2 regions of the Arthrobacter sp. NPDC080082 genome follow, and region 2 is predicted to be linked to the other one. Evidence: riboswitches for the same ligand, from Rfam matches in the RefSeq annotation. Region 2 holds a riboswitch; the other holds the start of a gene.
What was found. Region 2 has a riboswitch for S-adenosylmethionine ahead of AB0O44_RS16040 (aminotransferase class V-fold PLP-dependent enzyme). Riboswitches for the same ligand answer to the same signal wherever they lie in the genome.

Region 1 (10,051 bases), on a different contig from region 2:
AGCCCAGCGTCTTGTTCAGCTCCGCCGCGGAGGCCACCCATTCGGGGCCGTCGTAGCGGCTTTCGACGGCGGCAAGTTCGGAGGTGCCGGCGCGGATCCGGGTGTTCACGGCCTCCTGCTGGGCACGGCGGCGGCGGGAGAGCCGGAAGTTGCCGAACAGCAGGAACAGCACCAGACCGACGGAGGGGACGAAGAAGATGCCCAGCAGCCACGCCATGGCGGTGGTGGGGCGGCGGTTGCCGGGGATGATGCCCAGCGCCAGCACGCGGATGGCGAGGTCGATCAGCGTGAGGATCAGGATCGCCCAGGACGGGAGTGACCCCACGAACGGTAAAGGCCAGAGCACAGGCGAACCCCTCTAGTTCCAGACCCGCGGAACAGTTCCGGAACGGGCAATTTCCAAATCCTATCCCGGCGCGCCGCACTAAGCTGAAGCCATGACTACGTCCGCCTCCGCTCCCGCCAACGCCACGGTGCTGGTCTTCCTCGATTCCGCTTTCGAGGACGGCCGCGTCGCCGACTCCTCCAAGCCCCAGTTGATGGCCACGGACCAGGGTGCCACCCGCGGCGACGGCATCTTCGAATCCCTCCTGGCCGTGGGCGGCCAGCCCCGCAAACTGCCGCGGCACCTGGCCCGGCTGGCCGGTTCGGCGCGGACGCTGGAGCTGGATATTCCGGCGGAGGACGCTTGGCGGAAGGCCATCGCGACGGCGCTCCGGGAGTTCCGTGCGGGTGCCCATGAGGACGGCGACGACGAGGTGGTGGTAAAGCTGATCGCGACCCGCGGTGTCGAGGGCTCCCCCGTCCCGACCTGCTGGGTGCAGGCTTCCACCCCGCCCGCGGCCGGCCGCGAGCAGCGCGAGAGCGGCATCGACGTGATCCTGCTGGACCGCGGCTACGACAGCGAGGTGGCAGAACGCGCGCCGTGGCTGCTGCTCGGCGCGAAGACCCTCTCCTATGCGGTGAACATGGCCGCCCTGCGCTACGCCCACCACCAGGGCGCCGACGACGTCATCTTCACGTCCTCCGACGGCCGGGTGCTGGAGGGCCCGACGTCGACCGTGCTGCTGGCGCACCTGGAAACCGCCGACGACGGCGACGGCGGAACCCGAACGGTGCGCCGCCTGATCACCCCGCAACTGGACAGCGGCATCCTCCCTGGCACCTCGCAGGGCGCCCTGTTCGCCGCCGCGAAGGCCGCCGGCTGGGAGCTGGGCTACGGCCCGCTGGTGCCGGAGGACCTCTACGACGCCGACGCCGTGTGGCTGATCTCCAGCATCCGGCTGCTGGCGCCGGTCAACCACATCGACGGCAAGGAAGTCGGCACCGCCGACGTCCGCCGCCAACTGACCGCCGAACTGAACGAACTGTTCGCCACCGTCCAGTAGCAGCCGGGGCGTCCGCGTTCCCGCTTAGCCCTGGGCCAGGGCGTCGCTGACGATCTTCGCCAGGGTGGCGGCCGGCTCCGCACCCACGCCCTGGCCGATGGCCACGGCGGAGACGGACAGGGAACCCTTGATGCCGGTGACGACGGCGGTCTGGGTAGCCTGCCCGTCCGGCAGCCCCTGCGTGGTCAGGGACCCGAACGAGGCGTCCCCGCCGGTCTCGACGGGGAGGACCTCCGTCTTGCCGGTGATCTTCTTGCCCTGCAGTTCGATGGTGTAGTTGGCGCACTTGCCGGCGTTGTCCTTTGCGGCGGCGGCTCCCTTGGACAGCACGGACGGGTCCGAGACGGACACCAAGGTCACGGTGGTCATCGCCTGGCCGGAGGAGGACTTCGCCACGCCGCCGGTGTAAGTGCTGCCGGCCGGGATCTGGCCGCTGGTGTCCACCAGGGCGGCGCATTCCTGCGGGGTGATGACGGCCGCGGAGATCATCTGCTTGGCCGCCGCGATGCCCGTCTCCAGCTGGTCTGCCGGGACCGCCGTCAGGGGGTGGCCCTCCCCGTCCTTCAGGCCGGCCAGGATGGTGCCGAGTTCGGCGGTGGTGTAGGCCTTGGGGCTGGCGGTGGCACTGGGGCTGGGCGCCGACGACGAAGCCGCGGACGTCGCCTGGGATCCGGCCGCCGTCGTTTCCGGGGAGCCGGTGGATTGGGCGGCGGTGGATTGGGCGGCGGAGGAACCGCCGCCGGAGCACCCGGCCAGGGCCAGGCCCGCGGCGATGATCAGTGCGGAAGGTACGAGGCGGTGCGTGGTCATGTTGTCCCCCAAAGGATTGTGCGGATACGTGCGGTGCCAATAAGTGCAGTGCGGATGGTTGCGGTGCGGATGCCAACGTTGTGGATGAGCGTGGAGAGGTGCGTGTTGTGCGCGAGCCTACGACATTGCCGGCCGCCGGGACAGCCCGCGGCCGGTGTCATGCCCACGCCTTGCGCAGGGCCGCCCACGCGGCGTCGTCCAGCATGCTCGAGGGGGTGACCGCGACGGCGTTAGCGCCGCCGGCCACCGAGTCGGCGAGCGCGGTTTCCAGGTCTGCGGCGGACACGGTCCCGGAGCGGGCCCACATCCCGGTGGAGATGACGAACCGTCCGGGCCTCGCCGCCATGGCCGCGGCCAGTTGCTTGGAGTAGTCGGGGCCCTTGCCGTTGAGCGCGAAGTAGTTCCAGAGCACCAGCCGGTCCGCCGCCTTGGCCAGCAGGGCGTAGTCGTGCCCGCTTTCCGGCCGGTCCCCCGCCGGGTCCTGCCAGGGCGCCCGGACGTCCATGTCCAGGCTGGCGCCGTTGGCGTGCGCGGCGGCAGCGGCTTTGGCCACCACGGAGGCGAGGGCCTGGGACCGCCAGGCGCCGATGCTGGCGTCCCCGGTGTCGATCCCGCCGTCGGCCGTCCGCGGCCAGTCCTTCGCGCCGGTGGCGCGCATATAGGAGTCGCGGTCGTCCCCGCCGTAGGTGTTGTCGTCGAACATCAGCTCGGTCAGCGCCACGGCGTCGGGGTGGTAGCGGCGGGTCACCTCGTCGACGAACTCCACCAGCCGCTGGCCCACGGGTCCGGTGGTCAGGGCGGTGACGCTGGCGAAGTCCTTGGACCGGGTGCCGTCAAGGTTGATTCCGGCCAGGCCCTGGTTCTTAGCGATCCAGCCCGGGATCAGCAGGTCGATGGTGAGCGTGACCCGGCGTTTGCTGCCGTTGCCCGCGGTGCCGAGGGCCTTGATGGCCTCCGCCACGTGGTCGCGGCCGCCGGCGGCTTCAATCTCGGGGTGCTTGTCCCACCGGAACGCCGTCCAGTCCAGCCGGCCCACGCTGATGGTGACGCTGTTGGCGTTGACCTCGTCGAGCCGCTTGGCCAGGGCCGGGAGGCCGCCTGGGTCCTCGACCACGGTTTCGTAGCCGACGCCCACGGTGCGCTCCGGCGCCGGTGCCTCCGCCCGGGGAGGCACCGGCGTCGAGCAGCCCGTCAGGGCCAGCAGTGCCATGGCCAGCGTTGCGGCCAGCAGCCTCACACCCTGACCTCGGTGACGGCCGCCGCCGTCGGGACGCTGACCACTCCGGTGCGCTTCAGCTTGTTCCAGTGCGCCTGCTTGCCGCGGGTCTCCTGCAGCAGCGCCGCCGCCATGGTCAGGCCGGTGAACACGGAGTAGAAGGGGACCAGCGGCAGGGTCCAGGCGTGCCGCAGGTCCGGCCACGCCCGGTTGAGGGAGAGCCCGAACAGGGTCAGGACCGCCGTGACCACCAGCCCCAGCCAGCCCAGGACCGCCCACGCGTCGGCGCCCAACGGGCTCCGGCCGCCGGCCACCAGCAGCAGCAGGTCCAGCAGGAGGAACAGCTGCAGGACCGGGAGTGCCACCATGGTCACGGTGTTGAACAGCAGGTAGGCGCCGAACCGGCCGCGCCGCAGGTTTCCGATCATGTCCTTGTGCACCCGCATGGTCTGCAGCAGCCCGCGGGCCCACCGGACCCGCTGCCGCCAGAGGGCGTGCACCGTGGACGGCGATTCGGCGTAGACCAGGGCCTTCGGCGCGAACACCACGTTGTACCCGGCCCGGTGCACCCGCCAGGTCAGCTCCAGATCCTCCCCCACGGTGTCCTCACGGAACGGTCCGACGTCGGCCAGGACCGAGCGCGGGAACGCGCCGATGTTGCCGGAGACGATCGGCAGGCAGCCGATCACCGTCAGTGCCCGCCGGACCAGGCCGGTACCCACGTGGCTGATGAACGCGAGCATCCGGGTCTGGACGCGGTTGAGGTTGACCGGCCGGTCGTCGCCGCAGACGGCGCCCACCCGGCGGTCCGTGAAGCCCTGGAGCATCCGCTTGACCGTGCTGCGGGAGAAGATGCCGTCGGCGTCGACGAACATCAGGACCTCGCCGGTCGAGTAGTTCAGGCCGCGGTTCAGCGCGGCGCCCTTACCGGCGTTCTCCTGGGTCAGGACCGTGATCCTCGGGTCCCCGGCGGCGAGCTCGTGCATCAGTTCCAGGGTGTTGTCCGTGGACCCGTCGTCCACCAGGACCACCTCGTACCGGTCATAGGTGGTGAGCTGGATGGAGCGGACGCAGTTCTCGATCACGGTGGCCTCGTTATAGGCCGGGACGATGATCGAGACGGTCGGCCACTCGTTCAGCAGGGTCCCCTGGCCGGTGCGGCGGCGGCGGGTCACCTGCACCTGGAACCAGAGGGCCAGGGGCAGGACCAGCAGCTTCAGGAGGCCGAAGACCAGCACCGGAATGCCGAGCACCACCAGCAGCAGCTGGGCGCCGGGCATCAGCCCGGCCAGGAGATTCTCATACCAGGGCATGGGCGAACGCTCCCCTCGTCTGCCGGAATGACGCCGGGTTGAAGGCCGGGAGGGAGAACGAGGCGAGGACGGCGTCGAGCAGTTCCGGCGCGCGCTGGCTGTTCGCCCCGAATCGGGCATTGATTTCGAGCACCACCGGGGTGCCGTCGGCCCGGCGCCGGACGTCGAGGTCCACCGGCCCGGTGAGGGACAGGGCACGGACGGCGTTCATCGCCAGGTTGCCGACGTCGTTCGCCTCCCCCGCCTCCACCCGGCGGGTACTAAGGGCGTTGCCGACCTCGCCCTGCGCGAGCGCGGTTTTCTCCACGACGACGGCGAACGGCGGTGTGGTGTTGTGCGCCGGGGTTCCGAAGACCATTGGCCCGTACTCGGTGCCTGGGATGAATTCCTGGACGATCAGGCCGCCGGGAAGTCCGGCCCAGTCGACGTCGGAGCCGCTCCGGACCACCGTCACGCCGCGGCCGCCCCGGGACACCCGGGGCTTGATGACGACGGGTCCGCCCAGGAGCTCGATGGCCTCCTCCGCGCAGCGGAAGTCCCGGGGAACCCCGAAGGCGGGAACCGGAACGCCGGCAGAATGCAGCTGCCAGGCGGTGTAGAGCTTGTCATCGGCGAGCGCGACGGCGCCGGTCGGCCCGATGATGACGCGGACGTCCGGGCCAAAGCCGGCCCGGAAGGCGGCCAGGCGGGGCAGTTCCTCACTGACCGTGGGGATCACGAGGTTGATGCCCTCGGCGCCGACCAGCCGGCGCAGCGCGGACACCAGCTCGGGATCCGTGGCCGCGGGTACCCGGACCACCGGCACCCCGGAGACTTCGGCCAGGTCGCGGATGTCCGTGCCGAGGACCGGGATGCCACGTTCGGTCAGTTGCGCGGCGAGGGCACGGCCGGCGGGGCCGCCGACGCCGGTGACCAGCACGCGCGGCTTCACAGCTTCTCCATTTCGGTGCTCAGCAGGCGGACGGGTTCATAGGCCTCGGCCACCCGGCGGCGGGCCTGGCCGCCGCGGAAGGAGGCGATGCCGCGGACCCGTTCGGGCGTCATGTACGGCTTGGCCAGCTGGTCGCTGTGCATCTTCACCGCCTGGACCTTGGCGTCGACGTAGTCGTCAATGTCCACGAAGACGCTGGGGTTGAATTCCCGCGTGGCCGAGGGGCTCTCGTAACAAAGGATCGAGTGGTGCTGCCGCGCGGCCCGCAGGGTGGCCTGGTGCACCGCCTGGTGGTCCTGGTGCTGGTCGTGGTTGGAGTGGGTGAGGATGATGTCCGGGTTGAAGCGCACGATCGCGTGCTCGATGGCGCCCACCATTTCCTGGCTGTGGCGGTGCAGCTCGGTGTCCGTGAAGTTGTGATGGATCATGCCGGTCAGGCCCATGAACGTGGCGCCGCGCTGGGCGTCCAGCGACCGCTCCAGGGCGTTGCCGCCGCGCTTGCCGTCGCTCATCACCAGCCCCTGCACCTCGTGGCCGGAGTCGACGAACTTGGCGAGCGTTCCGCCGCAGGCCAGCTCCAGGTCGTCCGGGTGGGCGCCGATGGCCAGCACCCGGCGGGGCTGCCGGGCCGGGCTTCCACCGGTGCGCAGGGCGGTCAGCGCGATGGCGAGGGCGGTGAGTCCGCCCAGGGTGGCGGTCAGGTCGGCGGTCTGCCAGAACTCGGAGGCGTCCAGGGCAAAGGCGGCGACGTTGGCCAGCAGCAGCACCGCGCCGGTGGCGAGGGAAATCCGGCGCAGAAGTTCGGGACGGCGCAGCCGGCGGTGGAACCAGGATTTCCCCACCGCCGCTGCGACCAGCAGCGCAATCAGCAAGACGATTATCAAGACGTAAATCGAGACCATGAATCTTTCCAGTTCTTCTTCGAGGTGCCGGCCGCCCCCAGTGCTGCGCCGGACAAAATGATGGATCTGCAACCCGCCCGGCAGAGGCTGCCGGGTTCTGGAGGGAAGGATTGCTTGTCAAAGAACCGGTCCGCGGTATCCCGGCGGAGACGTCAAAACCCATGCGCCAGCGGCACTGCGCATACGGCCGGAAGCGGCCGCGCAGCGGGTGCTGAAAAGGCGTATGCGGTATGTGGAGACCCAGCGGAGACCTTGGACTGCCACTTCAGTAAACGTGACGCCCCTATCGGAAAACCCGAGTAGGCAATACCCGAAAAGCATTCGGCCACCGCGGACGGAACTGGCTTTTTGTACTCGATCACGACGGGCGCGATACTCGGTCGGCCTACGGCGGACGGCCTCCCGTGACCGAACATGACGGGGCCGACGCGCGGGCGCGGGCCCCGGGGTGTTAGGTTTTTTGCAGAGTAATGAGAACCGGTGCCAAGCCCTGACTGGCCGGTCGGCAACCCTCCTTTTGCGGCGGGGTGCCTCAGGTGACTACTCGGCAATCGACCATTCGAGCTGCAAGCGTGAACGTAAGGAGTTTGTCGTGTCCGACGCGACCCCGCCCCCAGTCCCCGCCCCCGGAACCGGCACCCCGGCCAACCCTCCCGCGCAGGCCGCAGCGCCCGCGGAGCGGCTGGCCTACCGGCTGCTGACCGGCCCAGACGACCGCAGCTTCTGCGAGCGGATCTCGGCCGCCCTTGCCGAGGGGTATGTGCTGCACGGCAGCCCGGCCGCAACCTTCAATGGCACATCGGTGATCGTGGCGCAGGCACTGGTGCTGCCGGCCGCCGTCGCGGAGGCGGACGCCGCGGTGGCCCGCGCCGTCGACGGTCTGGAATCCGAAGGGCTGGAATCCGAAGGGCAGGCGGGGGCATGAGCTACGCCGGGGACCTGACCCCGCAGGCAACCTGGGAACGGCTGCAGTCCGGCGCGGTGCTGGTGGACGTCCGCACCCGGGCCGAGTGGGCCCAGATCGGCGTCCCGGTGACCGGCGGGGCGGCCGCGGAGCCGGTATTCATCGAGTGGACCCGGGCCGGCGGCGTGCCGAACGAGGACTTCCTGGACGAGCTCCGGCAGCGCGTCCCGGCCGACGCCGAACTGCTCTTCCTCTGCCGGTCCGGGGCCCGCTCCGTCGCGGCGGCAGGGGCTGCGACGGCGGCGGGATTCACCGTCTACAACGTGCTGGACGGCTTTGAGGGCCAGCCGGATGAGGCCGGCGTCCGCCGCGTCAACGGCTGGAAAAACGTGGGCCTGCCGACCGACGGGACCCGCACCGCATGAGTTTCAATCCCGAGGCCGCGGACTGGAACCCGGACACCCAGGCCGTCCGTGGCGGCCTGGACCGGACCGGCTTCCAGGAAACCACCGAGCCGATCTTCCTCAACTCCGGCTTCGTCTACGAATCCGCCGCCGCCGCGGAGCGGGCCTTCACCGGCGAGGACGAGCGGTTCGTCTACTCCCGCTACGGCAACCCCTCGGTGGCCACCTTCCAGGAGCGGCTCCGCCTGCTCGAGGGCACCGAGGCGTGCTTCGCGACGGCGTCGGGCATGTCCGCGGTGTTCACCGCTCTCGGCGCGCTGCTTGGGGCCGGTGACAGGGTGGTCGCCGCCCGGTCCCTGTTCGGATCCTGCTTCGTGATCCTGAACGAGATCCTGCCGCGCTGGGGCGTGGAGACCGTCTTCGTCGACGGCCCGGACCTCGACCAGTGGCGTGACGCGCTCTCGACGCCGGCCACCGCCGTGTTCTTCGAGTCGCCGTCGAACCCGATGCAGGAGATCGTGGACATCGCCGCCGTGAGCGGGCTGGCGCACGCCGCCGGCGCCACCGTGGTGGTGGACAACGTCTTCGCCACCCCGCTGCTGCAGCGCTGCACGGACTTCGGCGCGGACGTGGTGGTCTACTCCGGCACAAAGCACATCGACGGCCAGGGCCGGGTGCTGGGCGGCGCGATCCTGGGCAGCAAGGAGTTCATCGAGGGCCCGGTCCGGCAACTGATGCGCCACACCGGACCCGCGCTGTCCGCCTTCAACGCCTGGGTGCTGACCAAGGGCCTGGAAACCATGTCGTTGCGGGTCAACCACGCCTCCGCCTCGGCGCTGCGGCTGGCAGAGTGGCTCGAGGCGCAGCAGGCCGTGACTTGGGTGAAGTACCCGCTCCTGGCCTCCCACCCGCAGCACGAGCTGGCCGCCAAGCAAATGAAGTCCGGCGGGACCGTGCTGACCTTCGAACTGGCGTCCCCGGCCGGCCGGTCCGCCAAGGATGCCGCCTTCGGGCTGCTGGACGGGCTGCGGATCATCGACATCTCCAACAACCTGGGCGACTCGAAATCGCTGATCACGCACCCGGCCACCACCACGCACCGGGCCATGGGTCCGGAGGGGCGGGCCGCTATCGGGTTGAGCGACGGCGTGGTGCGTCTCTCCGTCGGACTGGAGGACGCGGAGGACCTGATCCGGGACCTTGGCCAGGCGCTGGCGCGGATCCAGTAATCCCCGGCGGCGGCGTGGAACGTACGGCCTAGAACCGGCGGACGGGTGCCAGTGCCGGCAGCGGACCGGTAGCGGTGCCGGCGTCGGGCACGTCCCCGCCGACCGTGGTCCGCACCGCCTCGCCGACGACGGCGCCGAGCCCGGCGCGGCGCTGCAGCTCCGCACCGGTGCCCTCCGCCAGGATCCTGGCCACCCCGGCGCGCACCACGCCGAGCTCGCCCTGATCCGCCAGGACCGGGGCGAGGTAGTCCACCAGGGCGTTCACCACCTCGGCCGCGGGGCGGGGCCGGAAGGTCCCGAAGTCCAGCAGCTCGGAGGACAGCCCGCAGTTGCTCGCCTGCCAGGCCGCCATCCTCAAGAGCACGGTCGGCACCGGCGCCGGGTCCACGCCGTCGTACCACTCGCGCGAGGCGGTCTCCACCAGCGCCCGCACCAGCACCGCCAGCAGCGCCGCGTCCTCCGCGCGCAGGCACACGTCCGCCACCCGGATCTCCACGGTGGGATGGTTCCGGGCCAGCCGCGCGTCGAAGTACACCATGCCCTCATCGAAGAGCACGCCGCTGTCCAGCAGCCGCGACACCACCCTGCGGTAGGCCGCATGGCTGCCGAAGACCATCGTCGGACCGGCAGCGGGCCAGCGGTTCCAGGCTTGGGTGCGGTAGCTCTCGAACCCCGTTTCCATCCCGTTCCAGTACGGGGAGTTGGCGCTGAGGGCGATCAGCACAGCCAGCTTGTCCCGGATCCGGTCCAGCACCGCCACCCCCTCCTCGGGCGAGTCGATGGCGGCGTGGACGTGCAGCCCGCAGGTGAGCTGCTCCTGGACGGTGAGGCCGAACCGCCGCTGCATCGTGGCGTAGCGCAGTTTGGGGGTGGTGTGGGTGGGTGCGGCCAGCGGCGAGGTGGCCAGTGCCGCGACCCGGGCGCCGTGCACCCGGGCGGCGTCGTCGGCGGTCC
Region 2 (10,051 bases):
CGCCACCGCCGCGGGCCTGGCCCTGTTGCCCTCCACCCTGATCCTGTTGCTGCTCTCGTCCCGGATGGGGGCACTCTCCGGACGTTTTGGCCCCCGCTGGTTCATGACCGCCGGGCCGCTGCTCTGCGCGGCCGGCTTCCTGCTGATGCTCGGCATCGGCCTGCCCCTGGACTATGCGTGGCAGGTCCTTCCCGGCGTCGTAGTCTTCGGGATCGGTCTCGCCGTGACCGTGGCGCCGCTGACCTCGGCCATCCTCGGCGCGGTTCCGCCCGAGGAAGCCGGGATCGGCTCGGCCGTGAACAACGCCGTCGCCCGCATCGCCGGGCTGGTGACGATCGCCTTCGCCGGGCTGATCACCGGGCCGGTGATCACCACTGCGGGACTGCACGCGACGTCGCTGGTCACCGCCGCGCTGTTCGTCGCCGGCGCGCTGGCCTCCGCCGTCGGGATCCGGAATCCGCCAGCGCCCGCGGACGCGTCCGCCGGGCCTGCAGCAGAAGGCGGGGCTGGCGACGGCGGGGGAGCCCAAGGGGCTAGCGGAGACTAGCGGCGGGTGAGCTGCCGGGTTCTTCGTCGTCTGCTGACACAGGGTGCACCCAGAGGGCGTCGGCGACCCGGTCGGCAAGGTCGAGCTCCCGTGATCCGTCAGGTCCGGCGATCCGCACCACCAGGGGGCCGCCGAACGGCTTCCTGCCCAGCACCGCGACGGCGGCGTCCAACTCGATGCGTTCGGTCGCCAGATAGCGCAGCAGGTCCGGGTCCTCGTCGCTGATCCGCGTGATGCGGCCGCCCTGGCCGGCTGGCAATTCGCTCATCCGCACCGCCGGGGGCATCAGGACCGAGCCGTCCGCCGCGGGGATGGGATCGCCGTGCGGGTCGCGGACCGGGTGGCCCAGCTTGGCCGCCATCCGGTCGATGAAGGTGTCCGAGACCGCATGCTCCAGGGTCTCCGCCTCGTCGTGGACCTCGTCCCAGCGGTAGCCGAGCTCCTGGACCAGGAACGTCTCGATCAGCCGGTGCCGCCGGACCATGGACAGGGCCAGCCGCTCACCGTCCGCGGTCAGGGTGACGGCTCCGTAGGGCTTGTGGTCCACCAGGCCCTGCTCCTTGAGCTTGCGGACCATCTCCGAGACCGAGGAGTTCGCGACGCCGAGGCGCTGGGCCAGTTGCGTGGAGGTGATCGGCTTGTCCTGCCACTCCGTGAAGGTGTAGATGACCTTGACGTAGTCCTCGATCGAGGAAGAAGGCGGGCTGGTTTTCACAGCCCCTAGCCTACCGTCCGGCCGCACCCGTGAATGTGAACCACAGCAGCGCCAGGTTCAGGGCCACCACCAGCAGCACGCTGACCACGGACGCGATCCGCAGCGGCAACCGGTCGACGAAGCCGCCCATCAGCGGGGTGCTGCTCGTCAGCACGACCAGCGGGACCAGCACGAAGGGGATGCCGAAGCTCAGCACCACCTGGCTGAGCACCAGCGCCCAGGTCGGGTCGAAGCCGACGGCCAGCAGCACGACGGCGGGAACCAGGGTCAGGAGCCGGCGCAGCATCAGCGGGATCCTGATCTTCAGCAACCCCTCCATGATGGTTCCCCCGGCGTAGCAGCCCACGGACGTCGAGGCCAGCCCGGAGGCGAGCAGCCCGACGGCGAAGACCACGCCCACCACGGGTCCCAGGCTGGCGCTGATGGCGGCGTGGGCGCCCTCGATGCTGTCCGTGCCCTCCACCCCGCCCAGGGTTGACGCTGCCAGCAGCAGCATGCCGATGTTGACGATGCCGGCTACGGCCAGCGCCGCGATGACGTCCCAGCGGGTGGCGCGAACCAGCCGCTCCACCGCGTGCTGCGGAACGTGCCGGTGCCTGTCGGGGCGGTGCCGGTCGCGCGAGAGCGCCGAATGGACGTAGATGGCGTGCGGCATGACGGTGGCGCCCAGCATGCTGGCGGCCAGCAGCACGGTGTCCGGGCCGCGGAACCCGGGGACCAAGCCGGAGAGGACCCCTGACGGGTCCGGCGGGCTGATGAACAGCCCGGCCAGGAAGCCCACCGTGATGATGGCGAGCAGGCCCATGATCACCAGTTCGAAGGGCCGCTGCCGGTTCCGGCTTTGCATGGCCAGCAGCGCCATAGAGATGCCGCCGACGACGACGGCGCCCAGTGGGAGGGGGAGTCCGAAGAGCAGGTAGAGGGCCACGGCGCCGCCGACCACTTCGGCCAGGTCCGTGGCGGCCGCGACGATTTCGGCCTGGACCCAGAATGCGCGCCGCCAGCCGGGACGCAGGCGTTCCCCGAGCAGTTCCGGCAGGCTGCGACCGGTGACGATGCCCAGCTTGGCGGACTGGTACTGAACCAGGACGGCGACGACATTGGCCACCACCAGCACCCAGACCAGCAGGTAGCCGAACTCGGCGCCCGCGGTAAGGTTGGCCGCCACATTGCCGGGATCCACATAGGCGATAGCGGCGACGAAGGCCGGCCCCAGCAGCGCCAGCAGGGCCCGGCGGGGCCCCTTCCTGCCACGGACCGGGCTCCGGCCGCCGGCGGCGGGATCCTGTTCGGCGAGGTGCAACATTGCAGGCTCCTGCGGCTGGTGGGTCAAATGAGTTCCGTATGCCTGAACAAAAAAGTTAGGCATACCGAAATCATAGGCTCAGACCTTCATCGCGCGCCAGCTTTTGGTGAGGTAGGGCAGGGCCAGCGTCTCGCCGGGACCATGACTGAGGTGCTCGTACAGGTACCACTGGAGGTTGGCCAGCACCTTGGCCCGGGTGGCCTCGCCGGCCCGCAGGAAGTAGCTGCGGGACTTGGCTAGCTCCAGGATCTCCTCCGGCGTCACCGGGTCCTCCCACCGGGTCAGGTGGCTCTCCAGCCCGGTGAACTCCGGGCCGACCGGTGGGCGGAACGAGGGTTTGTGGACGTCCCCGGCGTGCATGATCCGGGAGAGGCGGTGCACCCACGGCACGGAGGTGTCCAGCTGGTTCCAGATTAGCCCGAGCACCCCGTGCGGACGCAGGATGCGGGCGGCCTCGGTGCTGGCCTGCAGCGGCTCGCACCAGTGCCAGGCCTGCGCCACCGTCACCAGGTCGAACGCAGACGCCGGGAGGCCTGTGTGTTCGGCGGTCCCCACCGTGGCCGGGACACCAGGGAGGGCGGCGCGCAGCTGGTCCAGCATGTCCGCCGACGGGTCGACGGCGGCCGTGGCCAGGCCGCGGGCCACGAGAAGGGCGGTGAACTTACCGGTCCCCGCCCCGACGTCGGCCGCGTCCCGGGCTCCGGCGGGAATGAGCCAGTCGGCGGAGTCGGCGGGATAGCCGGGCCGCACCCGGTCGTAGTGTTCCCCGCCGTCCTGGAAGCTCGCTCCGAGCTCCTTCCGCCGGTTCTGATGCAGTTTGGGGCCGCCGCCTGCCACGTGAACTCTCCTTCGGCAGCTCGGGAAGATACCCGTCGAATCTACCGTAAACCGGCTATTCGGGGCCGTCGAGGGTGCAGGGGGCCGCCCCGGCGGTGCCGGGGGTGTTGGGCGCCCAGTGCGGGTAGCTGCGGGTGTCGTTCGCCGGTACCCAGCGCCCGGCATCCACCAGGTAGTCCCAGCCCAGGCCGTCCCGCCGCAGCGTCCGCAGCGCGGCCAGCAGCCGCTCGGCGTCCTCGAGCCGGGAGCCCAGGCCGAAGCTGGCCCGCAGCGACCCGGCGGGCAGGCCCAGCCGCTTGAGCAGCGGATGCGCGCAGAACCTGCCGTCCCGCACACCGATCCCGTGCTCTGCGGACAGGTACGCGGCGACGAGACCGGCGTCGTACCCCGCGACCGAGAAGTTCACGACGCCGATGGTGCCGTGGCCCTCCCCGCGGTCGGTCTCCTCGAAGATGTGGTGCTCGCTCACGCCGTCGATCTCCCGCAGGCCGTCGGCAAGGAAGGACCGGATGGCATCCTCGTGGCCGTGCCAGGATGCTTCGTCCAGGGCCGCGACCGCCTGGGTGGCGCGGGCCAGGGCGGCCGCGCCGAGGACGTTGGGGGAGCCGCCCTCGTGCCGGGCAGGTCCGGTGGTCCAGCTGACGGCGTCCAGCCGGGCGTCGCGGACGGCGCCGCCGCCGGCCAGATGCGGCGTCCCGGCGTCGAGCCAGTCCGGCCGCCCCACCAGGACACCCGCGCCGAAGGGCGCGTAGAGCTTGTGCCCCGAGAAGGCGACGTAGTCGATGCCGTCGGCCGCGACGTCGATGCGGCGGTGCGGGGCCAGCTGCGCTGCGTCGACGACGATCCGCGCCCCGTGCTCGTGCGCCAGCGCAGCCAGCTCCCGGACGGGCAGGATCTCGCCGGTGACATTCGACGCGCCCGTGACCGCGAGGAGGCTGATGCCGCCGGTTGCCAGCTCGGCCCGGAGCCGCGCCAGCGTCCCGGCGAGGGTCGGCGAGGCGACGACGCTGCGGTGCGGAACCCCCTGCCAAGGCAGGAGGTTCGCGTGGTGTTCGATGTCCAGGTACAGGACCTCGCCCAGGTGCCGGCCGCCGGCGGTGGGCAGGCACCCGGCCAGGAGGTTCAGCGAATCGGTGGTGTTCCGGGTAAAGATGACCGCGTCGTCGGGCCGGCCGCCGACGAACTCCCGCACAATGGTCCGCGCGTTCTCATACACCGAGGTGCTCAGCTGGGAGGCGTAGCCGGCGCCGCGGTGGACGCTGGCGTAGTAGGGCAGGATCTCGTTGAGGTAGGCGGAAACCACGGACAGGGCGGGGGCCGAGGCGCCGTAGTCCAGATTGGCGTAGCGGACCTGGCCGCCCTGGATCAGCGGCGCCTGGATCTCGGCGCCGGTCACGGCGGCCAGCGGGGCGCGCGCGGCGGATACAGCCGTGGAGGTGGACGCTAGGGACGAAAAAATGGCAGTGGACATGGGACCTCGCTCGAAAAGGACCCCGCGTGCTGGGGATCCGCGCTTGCCGGGTCCGCTCCGGACCGGCCAGGTCGTCACCCGGGGCACCCCGCCGCGAAAGGAGGGTTGCCGGCCAGCAAACCGGGGTTTAGCGCTGGCACTCGTGACCTGGTTCGAGCCTAGGACACGAGTGCCGCGCCCCGGAAAGGGGCGCGGCAATGTGAAGCGCTGTGTTACGCGGAACCGGCCCTTAGGGAAGGCGCCGCTCTAGAGCAGGTCGTCGAGGTTCGGATTGAGCCGCTTGAGGACCTCGGAGTGCAGGATCGAGTTCGTGGCCAGGGCGTTGCCGCCAAACGGGCCGTCCTCGCCTTCAAGGGAGGTGAACCGGCCGCCGGCCTCGGTGACGATCGGGACCAGGGCGGCCATGTCGTAGAGGTTCAGCTCCGGCTCGCAGGCGATGTCGACGGCGCCCTCGGCCACCAGGCAGTAGGACCAGAAGTCGCCGTAGGCGCGGGTGCGCCAGACCTCCTCGGTCAGGCCTAGGAATTCGTCGAGGTTACCGCGCTGCTTCCAGCCGCCCAGGCTGGAGTAGGAGAGGGAGGCATCCGAGAGGTCCGAGACGTTCGAAACCCGCAGCCGGGTGGCGGCGGCCAGCGAGCGGCCCGTGTAGGCGCCGGCGCCCTTGGCGGCCCACCAGCGTTTGCCGAGGGCGGGGGCGCTGACGACGCCGACCACCGGCTCGCCCTCGTCCACCAGAGCGATCAGGGTGGCCCAGACCGGGACGCCGCGGACGAAGTTCTTGGTGCCGTCGATCGGGTCGATGATCCAGCGGCGGGAGCCGTGGCCCGAGCTGCCGAATTCCTCGCCCAGGACGGCGTCGCGGGGGCGGGAGCGGGAGAGCTGGCCGCGGATGGCCTCCTCGGCGGCCTTGTCGGCGTCGGTGACCGGCGTCAGGTCCGGCTTCGTCTCGATTTTGAGGTCAAGGGCCTTGAAGCGGCTCATGGTCTGGGAATCGACCGAGTCCGCCAGGACGTGGGCAAGGCGCAGGTCATCGTTGTAGCTCGACGCGGGTTGGCTCATGCTTCCAAACTACCGTCTAAACGCGCTCCGGCCGGGGAGGCCACGTCCCGGACGGCCGGATCGCCCGCGGGGCGAAGAGGCGACATACGGTCAGGAGACGGTGCCCAGTTCCTTGGTCTCCTGGGCCTCCTGCCGCGGGTCGGTGCCCAGCAGCCGGCGCAGCGAGGCCAGCCGGGCCGGGCCCGAGGGGCCCGCGTGGCCGGCCTGGACCCACGCGTCCACGCCGCAGTTGACGGCGGTGGCGTCGTGCTTGCAGCCGCGCTCGCAGTCCTCGGTGCCGGGGGCCAGGTCGGGGAAGGAACGCAGGATGCGGTCCGGGTCCACGTGGGCCAGCCCGAAGGACCTGATCCCGGGGGTGTCGATGATCCAGCTGCCGGCCGGGGCATCCGTGACCTTCAGCGCCAGGGCGGAGGAAGAGGTGTGGCGGCCGCGGCCCGTGACGGCGTTGACGCCACCGGTGGCCCGCTCCGCCCCCGTGAGGGCGTTGACCATGGTGGACTTGCCGACGCCGGAGTGGCCGAGCATGACGGTGACCCTGCCGTCCAGGTAGCCGTGCAGTTCGGCGACGGCCGGGCCGTCCAGCCGGGCGGAGAGGCCGTCGTCGGAGCGGGCGTCGATGCCGGAGGCGGAGGCGTCGGCGGTCTTGGAGATGATGACGGGCAGGTCGAGGTGGCGGTAGTTCGCCAGCAGCTCGGCCGGGTCCTTGATGTCGGCCTTGGTGATCAGCAGCAGTGGCTCGATCCCGGCGTCGTAGGCGGCCACCAGCGCGCGGTCGATGAAGCCGGTGCGGGGCTCCGGGTTGGCAGCGGCCACGACGACCACCAGCTGGTCCGCGTTGGCCACCACGGCCCGCTCGATCGGATCGGTGTCGTCGGCGCTGCGGCGCAGCAGGGTGCGCCGGTCCTGGATCTTCACCAGCCGGGCGAGGGTGTCCGGTTCGCCGCTGACGTTGCCGACGAGGGAGACGAAGTCGCCGGCCACCACCGGATTGCGGCGCAGTTCGCGGGCACGCGCGGCGATCACGGTGCGCTCTTCATCGGTGCCCTCGGCGACGACCGCGGTGTAGCGGCCGCGGTCCACCGTGATGATCCGGCCGGTCACGGCGTCGTCGTGGCTGGGCCGGTCCTTGGTGCGCGGCCGGGACCCCTTCTTGTTGGGGCGGATCCGGACGTCGGATTCGTCCCAGGAGTCAGTGCTGCGGGCCACCGGCGGCGTCCTTGTCTGCACGGGCCTCGTCTGAACTGGTGCCATCGGCCGGGGCCAACATGGCGGCCCAGAGCTGCGGGAAGTCCGGCATGGTCTTGGCCGTGGTGGCGATGTCCTCGACCTCGACGCCGGGGACGGCGAGGCCCAGGATGGCGCCGGCGGTGGCCATCCGGTGGTCTGCGTAGCTGCGGACCACCCCGCCGTGGAGCGGGGCGGGCCGGATGACGAGGCCGTCGGTGGTTTCCTCCGCGTCGCCGCCCAGCCGGTTGATCTCGGTGACGAGGGCGGCGAGCCGGTCCGTTTCGTGCCCGCGCAGGTGGGCGATGCCGGTCAGGGTGGAGGGGCCGTCGGCCAGGGCGCAGAGCGCGGCGACCGTGGGGGCGAGTTCGCTGGTGTCGGCGAAGGTGCCGCCGCTGATGGACCGGCCGCCGGTGACGGTCAGGGTGCCGCCCTCGAGGCTGACGGTCGCGCCCATCGCGGCGAGGATGCCTCGCCAGAGGTCGCCGACCTGCGTGGTGCCTTCCGGCCAGTCGGGGATGCGGACGGTTCCGCGGGTGGCGAGGGCCGCGGCGAGGAACGGTCCGGCGTTGGAGAGGTCCTGCTCGATCCTGCGGTCGAAGGCGCGGATGGGGCCGGGGGAGACGATCCAGTGGTTGGGGCGGGAGTCGTCGACGGTGACGCCGAGCTCCCGGAGCGTGGCGACGGTCATCGCGATGTGGTCGAGGCTTGGGACGGGCTGGCCGGGGTTGGCCGCGCTGCGGTGCTCCAGGTGCAGTCCCTCGGTGAAGCGGGCGCCGGCCAGCAGCAGGGCGGAGACGAACTGGGAGGAAGCGCTGGCATCGATGACCAGGTGGCCGCCCCGGACCTCACCGGTGCCCTCGACGGCGAAGGGGAGGGCCGTCGCGGGGCCGCCGTCGGGCGCGGCGACGTCGACGCCGAGGCCGGTGAGGGCCTCGATGATGGTGCCCATCGGCCGCAGCCGGGCGTGGGGATCGCCGTCGAACACCGTCCGGCCCTGCCGGAGGGCGGCTAGCGGCGGGACGAACCGCATCACGGTTCCTGCCAGGCCGCAGTCGATGTCTGCCGACCCCGTGGACGCCCCGGCGGCAGCCGGCAGCACCTCGAGGTCGGGGCCGAACGCGCCGTCGCCGGGGACCTCCGTGATGGTCGCCCCGAGACGGCGCAGTGCCGCGATCATCAGGGCCGAGTCCCGCGAATGCAGCGGGGCGCGGAGCCGGGACGGGCCGTCGGCCAGGGCGGCGAGCACCAGGTAGCGGTTGGTGAGCGACTTGGAGCCCGGGACCGTGACGGTGGCGTCGACCGGGTGGCCGGCACAGGGCGCGGGCCAGTGCGGGCCGCCCCCGGCGGGCACGGATTCAGCTGCGGCGGGGGCAGTACCAGACATTGACGCTCTAGGCTCCGACGGCGTTGTCGACGGCCTTGCGGACCGCCTTGTCGGCCTTCTTCAGCTTCTTGCCGGTGCTCTTGCGGGCGTCGGCGGCAAGGTGGGCGGTGGAGCGGCGGGCGTCGGCCGCGAGGTGCTCTGCGCGCCAGGCCAGGCTCGGCTTGCCGTTGGTGTCGACCGAGGCCAGGAGCACGCCGCCGGTCAGGGTGATGTTCTTGAGCAGTTGCTTGCGCCGGTTCTCGCGTCCTTCCTTGGACGAGATGTCTGCGGAGCGCCACTCGACGTAGGCGTTGAGGGCGGAGATGACGCCCAGGACCGTTGCGGAGAGGCGGGCGAACTTGCCGAGGGCGAAGCAGGCGCCGGCGCCCACCTGGGCGCCCCCGATCACGCGGGCCAGGGTCTTCTCGGAGGTCTGGAAGGGGAGCGCGTCGGCCGCGCGGCTCAACAGCGGGGAAAGCTGAGTGGCCGTGTCATCCGCGTTCCGCAGTTTGTCCATGCCTGCGAGCACGAAACTGGAGGCGAGCATGGGACGGGCGAAGAACCGGACAGGCGACATGAATTTCCTCCTGGAGGGATGAACCGCGGGTGTTCTGCGGGGAACCGGTTCTAGTCTTGCACTTTTGCGGAATATTTGCCCGCCGACGGCGGTTGTGCAGGTAGTGCCTCAATAAGCGAGGAGAGGTGGAAGTTTGACTCTGGTTCAGACCACGGAACGGACCGACACGGACGTCGCCAACCCCTGGGCCCGTGCCTTCGCGGGTCCGCCGGGAACCATCCCAACCGGTGGCAGGCCCGCGGTGACAGTAGACTTGAAGGCAATGAGCACCATGGATCCGGCCGTCGCGGCCAAGCACCAGGCAGCCGGGAACGATGCAGCCGCCACCCCGTCGGACCGGGACACCACCGCCGAGGACCTTGCGGCCGAGCGCGCCGCCAGCGAAACCGTCGCGGTGGACGGCAGCGGCACGCCGCTGGACACCGACGTCGAGAGCACGGAGGAGCGGCGCATCCGCTTCGAACGTGACGCCATGCAGTACGTCGACCAGCTGTATTCGGCGGCGATGCGGATGGCCCGGAACCCCGCGGATGCCGAGGATCTGGTGCAGGAGGCTTACACCAAAGCCTTCTCCGCCTTCCACCAGTACAAGCCGGGAACCAACCTCAAGGCCTGGCTGTACCGCATCCTGACGAACACGTACATCAACCTGTACCGCAAGCGTCAGCGCGAGCCGCTGCAGTCGAACTCGGACACCATCGAGGACTGGCAGCTGGCCCGCGCTGAATCGCACACCTCCACGGGGCTGCGGTCGGCGGAGGCGGAGGCGCTGGACCACCTGCCCGACTCCGACGTGAAGCGGGCGCTGCAGTCCATTCCCGAGGAGTTCCGGCTGGCGGTGTACTTCGCCGACGTCGAAGGCTTCGCGTACAAGGAAATTTCAGACATCATGAACACCCCGATCGGGACCGTCATGTCCCGGCTGCACCGCGGCCGGCGCATGTTGCGG

Region 1: linked by a shared signal. The riboswitch ahead of AB0O44_RS04015 (DUF1737 domain-containing protein) and the one ahead of AB0O44_RS16040 (aminotransferase class V-fold PLP-dependent enzyme) in region 2 are both predicted to bind S-adenosylmethionine.

What each region holds. Positions count from the first base shown of each region.
Region 1 is NZ_JBFBKQ010000001.1:841,659-851,709, forward strand. It holds gene cls (cardiolipin synthase) at 1-346, opposite strand, end outside; gene AB0O44_RS03985 (aminodeoxychorismate lyase) at 438-1,388, shown strand; gene AB0O44_RS03990 (hypothetical protein) at 1,413-2,198, opposite strand; gene AB0O44_RS03995 (hypothetical protein) at 2,356-3,435, opposite strand; gene AB0O44_RS04000 (glycosyltransferase family 2 protein) at 3,432-4,727, opposite strand; gene AB0O44_RS04005 (ATP-grasp domain-containing protein) at 4,714-5,658, opposite strand; gene AB0O44_RS04010 (PIG-L deacetylase family protein) at 5,655-6,560, opposite strand; SAM riboswitch class IV at 7,027-7,139, shown strand; gene AB0O44_RS04015 (DUF1737 domain-containing protein) at 7,243-7,485, shown strand; gene AB0O44_RS04020 (rhodanese-like domain-containing protein) at 7,482-7,889, shown strand; gene AB0O44_RS04025 (O-succinylhomoserine sulfhydrylase) at 7,886-9,097, shown strand; gene AB0O44_RS04030 (glutamate--cysteine ligase) at 9,126-10,051, opposite strand, start outside.
Region 2 is NZ_JBFBKQ010000009.1:40,714-50,764, reverse strand. It holds gene AB0O44_RS16060 (MFS transporter) at 1-547, shown strand, start outside; gene AB0O44_RS16055 (metal-dependent transcriptional regulator) at 534-1,262, opposite strand; gene AB0O44_RS16050 (Nramp family divalent metal transporter) at 1,273-2,568, opposite strand; gene AB0O44_RS16045 (class I SAM-dependent methyltransferase) at 2,647-3,405, opposite strand; gene AB0O44_RS16040 (aminotransferase class V-fold PLP-dependent enzyme) at 3,461-4,876, opposite strand; SAM riboswitch class IV at 4,911-5,024, opposite strand; gene hisN (histidinol-phosphatase) at 5,123-5,935, opposite strand; gene AB0O44_RS16030 (ribosome small subunit-dependent GTPase A) at 6,026-7,141, opposite strand; gene aroA (3-phosphoshikimate 1-carboxyvinyltransferase) at 7,125-8,546, opposite strand; gene AB0O44_RS16020 (DoxX family protein) at 8,554-9,102, opposite strand; gene AB0O44_RS16015 (sigma-70 family RNA polymerase sigma factor) at 9,320-10,051, shown strand, end outside.